3 regions of the Streptomyces sp. NPDC001606 genome follow, and region 2 is predicted to be linked to each of the others. Evidence: riboswitches for the same ligand, from Rfam matches in the RefSeq annotation. Region 2 holds a riboswitch; each other region holds the start of a gene.

Region 1 (2,254 bases), on a different contig from region 2:
GACGCCTGGGCGAGCGTCTCGTGGAACCAGCCCCCCAGCGAGCGCAGATCCTCGCTGTGACCTCGCCGGGCCCGCTCCTGGCCCAGCCGGACGAGGCCGCGCAGCACCTTCAGATGGGCCTCGGTGCGCCGCTGCGCGGCCCGCGCCGCCCCGAGCGGCTCCAGCAGCATCCGCATCTCCAGCAGGTCGGCGGCCTCCTGCTCGGTCGGCTCGGCCACGCACGCGCCCGCGTGCCGGCGGGTCACCACGAAGCCCTCGGCCTCCAGGGTGCGCAGCGCCTCGCGGACCGGGACGCGGGAAACGCCGTAACGGCGGGCCAGGACTTCCTCGGTGAGGCGGCCGCCGCGCTCGTAGACACCCGCGACGATGTCGTCCCGGATGGCCGTGCACACCGAGTGCGCCGGAATACGCATGACCGACCTCCGCCTTAATCCCCGTGAAACGTCGACGATGGACGTGTGTTCCGTGACTCTATTGCAATGAGCCGGAATTTCCGACGGCGAGCCGGAATCCAGGGATATTTTTTGGACAGCGGATCAGGCGGACACTGCGAAAAACGGCGAAAGCCCCGGCCGATGGGCCGGGGCCGCCGATGCCGGGCGAGGCCGGGTCAGACGCTCACACCGTGCGAGCGGAGGTAGGCGACGGGGTCGATGTCGGAGCCGTACTCCGGGGTCGTACGGGCCTCGAAGTGCAGGTGCGGTCCGGTGACGTTGCCGGTCGCGCCGGACAGCCCGATGTGCTGGCCCGGGGTGACCTTCTGACCGACCGTGACGCCGATGGACGACAGATGCCCGTACTGGGTGTACATGCCGTCGGCCATCCGGATCACGATCTGGTTGCCGTACGCGCCGCCCCAGCCGGTGGAGACGACGGTGCCGGAGCCGACCGCGAGCACGGGCGTGCCGGTCGCCGCGTGGAAGTCGATGCCGGTGTGCGAGCCGGAGGACCACAGGGAGCTGCTGGCCTTGTAGCCCGTGGAGACGTAGGAGTGCGCTATCGGCGCGACGAAGGCGTTCAGCCGCGCGCGCTCGGCCGCGCGGGCGGCACGGGCCGCGGCCACGCGCTCCTGCTGGGCCTTCTGCGCCGCCGCCCGCTCGACCGCCTGCTGCTGCGCGGCCTCCTTCTGGGCGGCCGCCTGCGCGTCGATGTGCCGGGCGACGTCGTCGCTGACGGTGAGGACCGGGGTGAGGCCGGTCTGCTCGACGGAGTTCTCCGTGGCGAGCGCCGGGGAGGCCGCGAGGGTGCCGATGACCCCGGTGGTGGTGAGGGCCGCGACACCGGCCGCCTGAGCGGTGGTGCGCTTGACCCGGCCGGGCTTGCGGTGCTTCCCGGTGGCGCACATGAACGCCATGAAGTGGCTGTTCCTTTCCTTCCCTCTCGCCTACCGGGTTAGCTGACGGGTTCGGAGCAGGAAGGTCTCCTACGGACCCCCTCGCTCACGCGCGGGCGTCCGATTCACCCCAGGGACTGCTGTGGGTCCCCGGCTCCCCTGGCTCGCGCCGTACGGGGACTCGGCGATGGCTGTCCGGTGCCGCGGGCGCGGCGCACTGTCTACCGACGAACAGCCCGGACGACGCTAAGGGGCGGCGAAGTCAAACCCCAAACGGATCACCGCTTTTGTAGTGCATCCCACAGGGCAGACGGGCAACCTCCGTCCCAAACCGGGCATCTGGGGAACACGGTGCAACAGCCGGGAATGCCGTGGGGCCCTGACGGCCCGTAGGTCGTCAGGGCCCCACGCCCGTGCACTGCCGCCGGGCCATGGCCGGCCGCCGCGCGGCGTTCGGCTAGTCGGCCGCCACCACGGTGACTTCACCGATGCCGAGCGCCTCGACCGGCGCCTTGATCTGCGCGGCGTCACCGACGAGCACGGTCACCAGGCGGTCCACCGGGAAGGCGTTCACGACGGCCGCCGTGGCCTCCACCGTGCCCGTCGCGGCCAGCTGCTGGTACAGCGTGGCCTGGAAGTCGTCGGGCAGGTGCTGCTCGACCTGGTCGGCCAGGGTGCTCGCGACGGCCGCCGCCGTCTCGTACTTCAGCGGCGCCACGCCGACCAGGTTCTGCACGGCGACGTCCCGCTCGGCGTCGGTCAGGCCCTCCGCCGCGAGGGTGCGCAGCACCTTCCACAGGTCGTCCAGGGCCGGGCCGGTGTTCGGGGTGTCCACCGAGCCGCTGATCGCGAGCATCGACACGCCCGTGCCGTCCGGAGCCGACCTGAGGACCTGTCCGAAGGCGCGCACGCCGTAGGTGT
Region 2 (2,254 bases):
CGGTACACGGAGTCCTCACGGATGTACGCGCCCGGCTCGGGGGAGTGGATCATCATGCCGTTGCCCGTGCAGAGGCCGACATGGCTGCTGTCGTCGTAGAAGAAGACCAGGTCGCCGGGGCGGGCGTCGGCGAGCGGCACGGGCGTGCCGGCGGCCGCCTGGTCCCGGGCGGAGCGCGGAAGGGTGACGCCGGCGGCCTTCCAGGCGGCCTGGGTGAGGCCGGAGGCGTCGTAGGAGCCGGGGCCGCTGGCGCCGGACACGTATGGCCTGCCGATCTGGGCGCGGGCGAAGGCGACCGCCAGCTCGGCCCGGGTGACCTGGGCGCCGTACGCCGGACCGGCACCCTCTGCCCGCTTCCGCCCGGCGAGCGCGGCCGAGCGGGCGTCCGCCTCGGCGGTCAGCCGGGACAGCAGCTCGCGCGCGGTGGCGAGCTTGCGCTGGACGGCGGCCTTGGCGGTCTTCACGTCGTACGGGGCGGCGGCAGCCGATGTCGCCGCGCCCAGGTCGGCGGTAGCCGGTATCGGCGCACCCAGGTCGGCGGCAGCCGATGTCGCCGCGCCCAGGTCGGCCGTCATGCGCGTGCCAGGGCGCTCGCCCCGCGGGCCCGCATCGGTGATCTCGCCGCCCGCGTCCCGGCCGCGCGCGTTCCCGCCGGTGGTGGCCCTGGTCCGCTCCGCCGCGTCCTTCACGCGCGAGGCCAGCCGGTTCATCACCCGGCTCGGCGCGAAGTGGTCCTGCGGGAACTCCGCGAGCAGCGAAGCGGCCACGTCCGGCGCCGTGGCGAACGGCACCAGGCCCGCGCGGGCCCGGGCGTGCCGTCCCGCGGGCCGGGCGCCCCCCGCGCGCGGGTCGTCCTGGCCCGGGTCGCCCCGGCGCGCTTCCGCCGTGTGCGCCGGCTGCCGCGCGGCCGACGCCTCCGCGGAAGCGGAATAGACCCCCTGCCGGCCGGCTCCCGGCTCCTCGAAGCGCGTGCCCTGCCGGGCGGCTCCCGGCTGCTCCGGGCCCGCCCCCTGCCGGGCGGCCTCCGCCGCCTCCGCGCGGGCTCGCTGGCGGGCTGCCGCCGACTCCTGCGAGCGTGCGCGCTGCCGGGCCGCCGGTTCCGCCTCCGCGGCCGAGTCGGCGCGGCGGTAGAACTCGTCGATCTTCTTCTCGATCTCCTCCAGGCTCGGCCTGCCGTCGGGGGCGGGGACGGCCTCGGCCGTGTGGGACAGGACGGCCACGGAGGTGAACGCGGCGGTGGCGAGGGCGGGGCCGCGCAGGCCCGGTCCATGGGTGCCGCCGGGCCACGGCTTGCGGTGCGACGCCAAAAGAGGCGACTCCTTCCAACGCGCCGCCTACCGGGTTAGCTGTCGGGTTCGGGCGGGTGCTTCGGAAGGGTTGCCCTACGGCGTCGTCCCGGGCGGGAGGTCGGCCGATTCACCCCAGGATCGGTGGGTCCCCGGCTCCGGGCACCGTGCGGGGCGCGCCGGATTCGGCGGAGGCCGCGCGGCCCGGCGAGGTTCGCCGGAGAGGGGTCGTGCGGCCTGACGGCAACCTAGCCAACTCGTGTGCGTCCTGTGAAGGTTGGTGCGAGGTATGTCCGATACATTTCCGTGACCTGAGGGGCACTTGTCTACGCGCGTGAGCAGGCGCTTCCGCAGCGTGAGCGGTCGACGGGCGCCACGCGGGCCGTGGTCGGCGGGGTCGCCGGCCGGCCGAGTTCCGGGGACGGCGACCGGTTGTCGGTGGGGCACCCTAGACTCGGAGAGCGATGAGCAGCCTCTTTGACGACAGCTTCCTGGCGGACCTCCAGCCCCCGCGTGGGCACGAGGAGGAGCCCCCGCCGCCGACCGAGGACGATCACGCTCCGGAGCCGCTTCCGGACGATCTGTTCGGCGGGAAGTTCGACGTGCCGCCGGACCGGGACTCCTACTACCGCGACGGCGCCCCGCGTCCCGCCATCGACTCGGCGGCCCTCCTGGAGGGGCTGAACGAGAACCAGCGCGCCGCGGTCGTGCACGCCGGCTCCCCGCTGCTCATCGTCGCCGGGGCCGGCTCCGGCAAGACCCGCGTGCTCACCCACCGCATCGCGCACCTGCTCGGCGAGCGGCATGTCCACCCCGGCCAGATCCTCGCGATCACCTTCACCAACAAGGCCGCGGGCGAGATGAAGGAGCGCGTGGAGCAGCTCGTCGGCCCGCGCGCGAAAGCGATGTGGGTGATGACCTTCCACAGCGCGTGCGTGCGCATCCTGCGCCGCGAGTCGAAGAAGCTC
Region 3 (2,254 bases), on a different contig from region 2:
CTTCGAGGGGTTCACCACCGCCGTACTGGCCGAACTTCCGCACGGCGAGGGGCTCGTCCGGGTCGTCAACCGCGGCCATCCGCCGCCGCTGCTGCTGTACGCCGACGGCGCGGTGCGCACACTGGCCGGGCCCGAGCCCGCGCTGCCGCTCGGCATGGGCGATCTCGGGCAGTGGCCGGACCGGGTGCTGGAGGCGGCCTTTCCGGGCGGGGCCACCCTGCTGCTCTACACCGACGGGCTGTCCGAGGCCCGGGACGCCCACGGCCGGTTCTACGACCCCGAGCGGCGGCTCGCCGGCCGTACCTTCGCCGGTCCGGGCGCGCTGCTCGGGCGGCTCGCGGACGAGGTGCGCAGGCACTCCGGGGGCGGGATGGCGGATGACATGGCGCTGCTCGCCGTACGGCACCCCTGAGGGTCTCCCCGCAGGGGGCCTCACGGTGAGTGACCGGGCGACTCCGTGCGCATAACATCTGAGTCACCATCAAAAACGCTGTGACTCCTGAACGGTGGCCGAGCTGCCGTCAACTCGCCCGGTTTGCAGGTCTTGTGACCCTTAAGTGCCGGCATAAAAGGTTAACGATCAAGCTGGACGGGCTTGGAAAGTAACCGCAAGGTCTATTAACGTTCGATAACGCAGCGCGGTCGTCCCAGCCGTCACAAGAGGCGGCTCCGTGCGCACGCGCCGAATCCCGTAAGGGAACCGGGGAACCACCACCTTGGGGTGAATCACGCGGACACCGTCGTGGACTTGCTGAGCGGACTCGGCCCACGATCGGTTTACGCGCGTAGGAGACCTTCCTGCTCCGAACCCGTCAGCTAACCCGGTAGGCGGAGGAAGGAAAGGAGCGCGCCCGCGTGGCGTCCAACCGGCCTGCCCCAGAAGCCCCGTTCATACCCGCTCAGCGCGAGACGGACACCTTCGGATACGGCTCCCCCGCCGCCGAGGACGGCCCCTGGGAGGAGTGGAACCCCACTGCGGAGTCCGTCGCTCCGGTCCGCGGCCGGCACCGCGTCGCCAAGCAGCGCGGCGGCTTCGCGCGCAGCTCCACCGTCCTCGGTGTCGGTGTGATGGCCGCCGTCGGCGCGGGCGGCATGGCCAGCGCCAACCCCGGCAAGGTGCCGGTCTCCGTCTCCATGCCGGACCTGGACTCCGTCGAGCACCTCTTCGGCGGCGACTCCGCCGACGCCCCCAAGGACGCCACCGGCACGCTCGGCAACGTCGGTGTGGCCTCGGCCGAGGCCGGGCAGAGCGGTGGCGCGGGCGAGGCCCTGCGCAACCGGATCATGGCCCAGGCCGAGCAGCAGAAGGGGCAGGCCGACAGCAAGGCCACCATCGCCGCGCTCGCCGCCTCCGAGAAGCAGACCGCCGCCGCGGCCGCCAAGGCCGAGCAGGCCGCCGCCGCCAAGGCCGCCGCCGCCAAGCAGAAGGCGGAGGCCGACGCCAAGAAGGAGGCCGAGGCCAAGCGCCTGGCCGAGCTGGCCAAGCAGTACTCGCTGCCGGTCGTGTCCTACACGATCACCGGCACCTTCGGGCAGCCCGGCTCCATGTGGTCCTCCGGCTACCACACCGGCCTGGACTTCGCCGCCCCCACCGGCACCCTCATCAAGTCGGTGCACGCCGGCAAGGTCACCGAGGCGGGCTGGGCCGGTGCCTACGGCTACCGCACGGTCATCACCCTCGACGACGGCACCCAGCTCTGGTACTGCCACCAGTCCTCGATCAACGTCTCGGTCGGCCAGCAGGTGAACACCGGCGACGTCATCGGCCGCGTCGGCGCGACCGGCAACGTCACCGGCCCGCACCTGCACCTGGAGGTCCACCCGGACGGCCAGCCCACCGCCATCGACCCCATGGCCTGGCTGCGCGACAAGGGCCTCAACCCCTGACAGGCCCGGCTTTCCGGGTGAACACGGCGCCGGCGGAGGAATGAGCTTCCTCCCGCCGGCGTTGGTATTGATCATGACTTCACTGCGCACACTCGGCTCTTCCGACCTCGAGGTCTTCCCGCTCGCCCTCGGCGGCAACGTCTTCGGCTGGACCGCCGACGAGGACACCTCCTTCGCCGTCCTCGACGCCTACACGGCCGCCGGCGGCAACTTCATCGACACCGCGGACGTCTACTCGGCCTGGGCCGAGGGCAACAAGGGCGGCGAGTCGGAGACGATCATCGGCGCGTGGCTGAAGGCCCGCGGCAACCGCGACAACGTCGTCATCGCCACCAAGGTCAGTCAGCACCCCGAGTTCCAGGGCCTG

Evidence for each region. Region 2 has a riboswitch for cyclic di-AMP ahead of ACWCV9_RS21070 (C40 family peptidase). Riboswitches for the same ligand answer to the same signal wherever they lie in the genome.
Region 1: linked by a shared signal. The riboswitch ahead of ACWCV9_RS24620 (M23 family metallopeptidase) and the one ahead of ACWCV9_RS21070 (C40 family peptidase) in region 2 are both predicted to bind cyclic di-AMP.
Region 3: linked by a shared signal. The riboswitch ahead of ACWCV9_RS36710 (M23 family metallopeptidase) and the one ahead of ACWCV9_RS21070 (C40 family peptidase) in region 2 are both predicted to bind cyclic di-AMP.

Annotation. Positions count from the first base shown of each region.
Region 1 covers NZ_JBSFHC010000014.1:115,234-117,487, forward strand. The annotation lists gene ACWCV9_RS24615 (GntR family transcriptional regulator) at 1-413, opposite strand, end outside; gene ACWCV9_RS24620 (M23 family metallopeptidase) at 611-1,354, opposite strand; cyclic di-AMP (ydaO/yuaA leader) riboswitch at 1,367-1,530, opposite strand; gene ACWCV9_RS24625 (M16 family metallopeptidase) at 1,791-2,254, opposite strand, start outside.
Region 2 covers NZ_JBSFHC010000011.1:120,885-123,138, reverse strand. The annotation lists gene ACWCV9_RS21070 (C40 family peptidase) at 1-1,307, opposite strand, end outside; cyclic di-AMP (ydaO/yuaA leader) riboswitch at 1,315-1,487, opposite strand; gene pcrA (DNA helicase PcrA) at 1,751-2,254, shown strand, end outside.
Region 3 covers NZ_JBSFHC010000036.1:3,800-6,053, forward strand. The annotation lists gene ACWCV9_RS36705 (PP2C family protein-serine/threonine phosphatase) at 1-412, shown strand, start outside; cyclic di-AMP (ydaO/yuaA leader) riboswitch at 671-846, shown strand; gene ACWCV9_RS36710 (M23 family metallopeptidase) at 856-1,887, shown strand; gene ACWCV9_RS36715 (aldo/keto reductase) at 1,961-2,254, shown strand, end outside.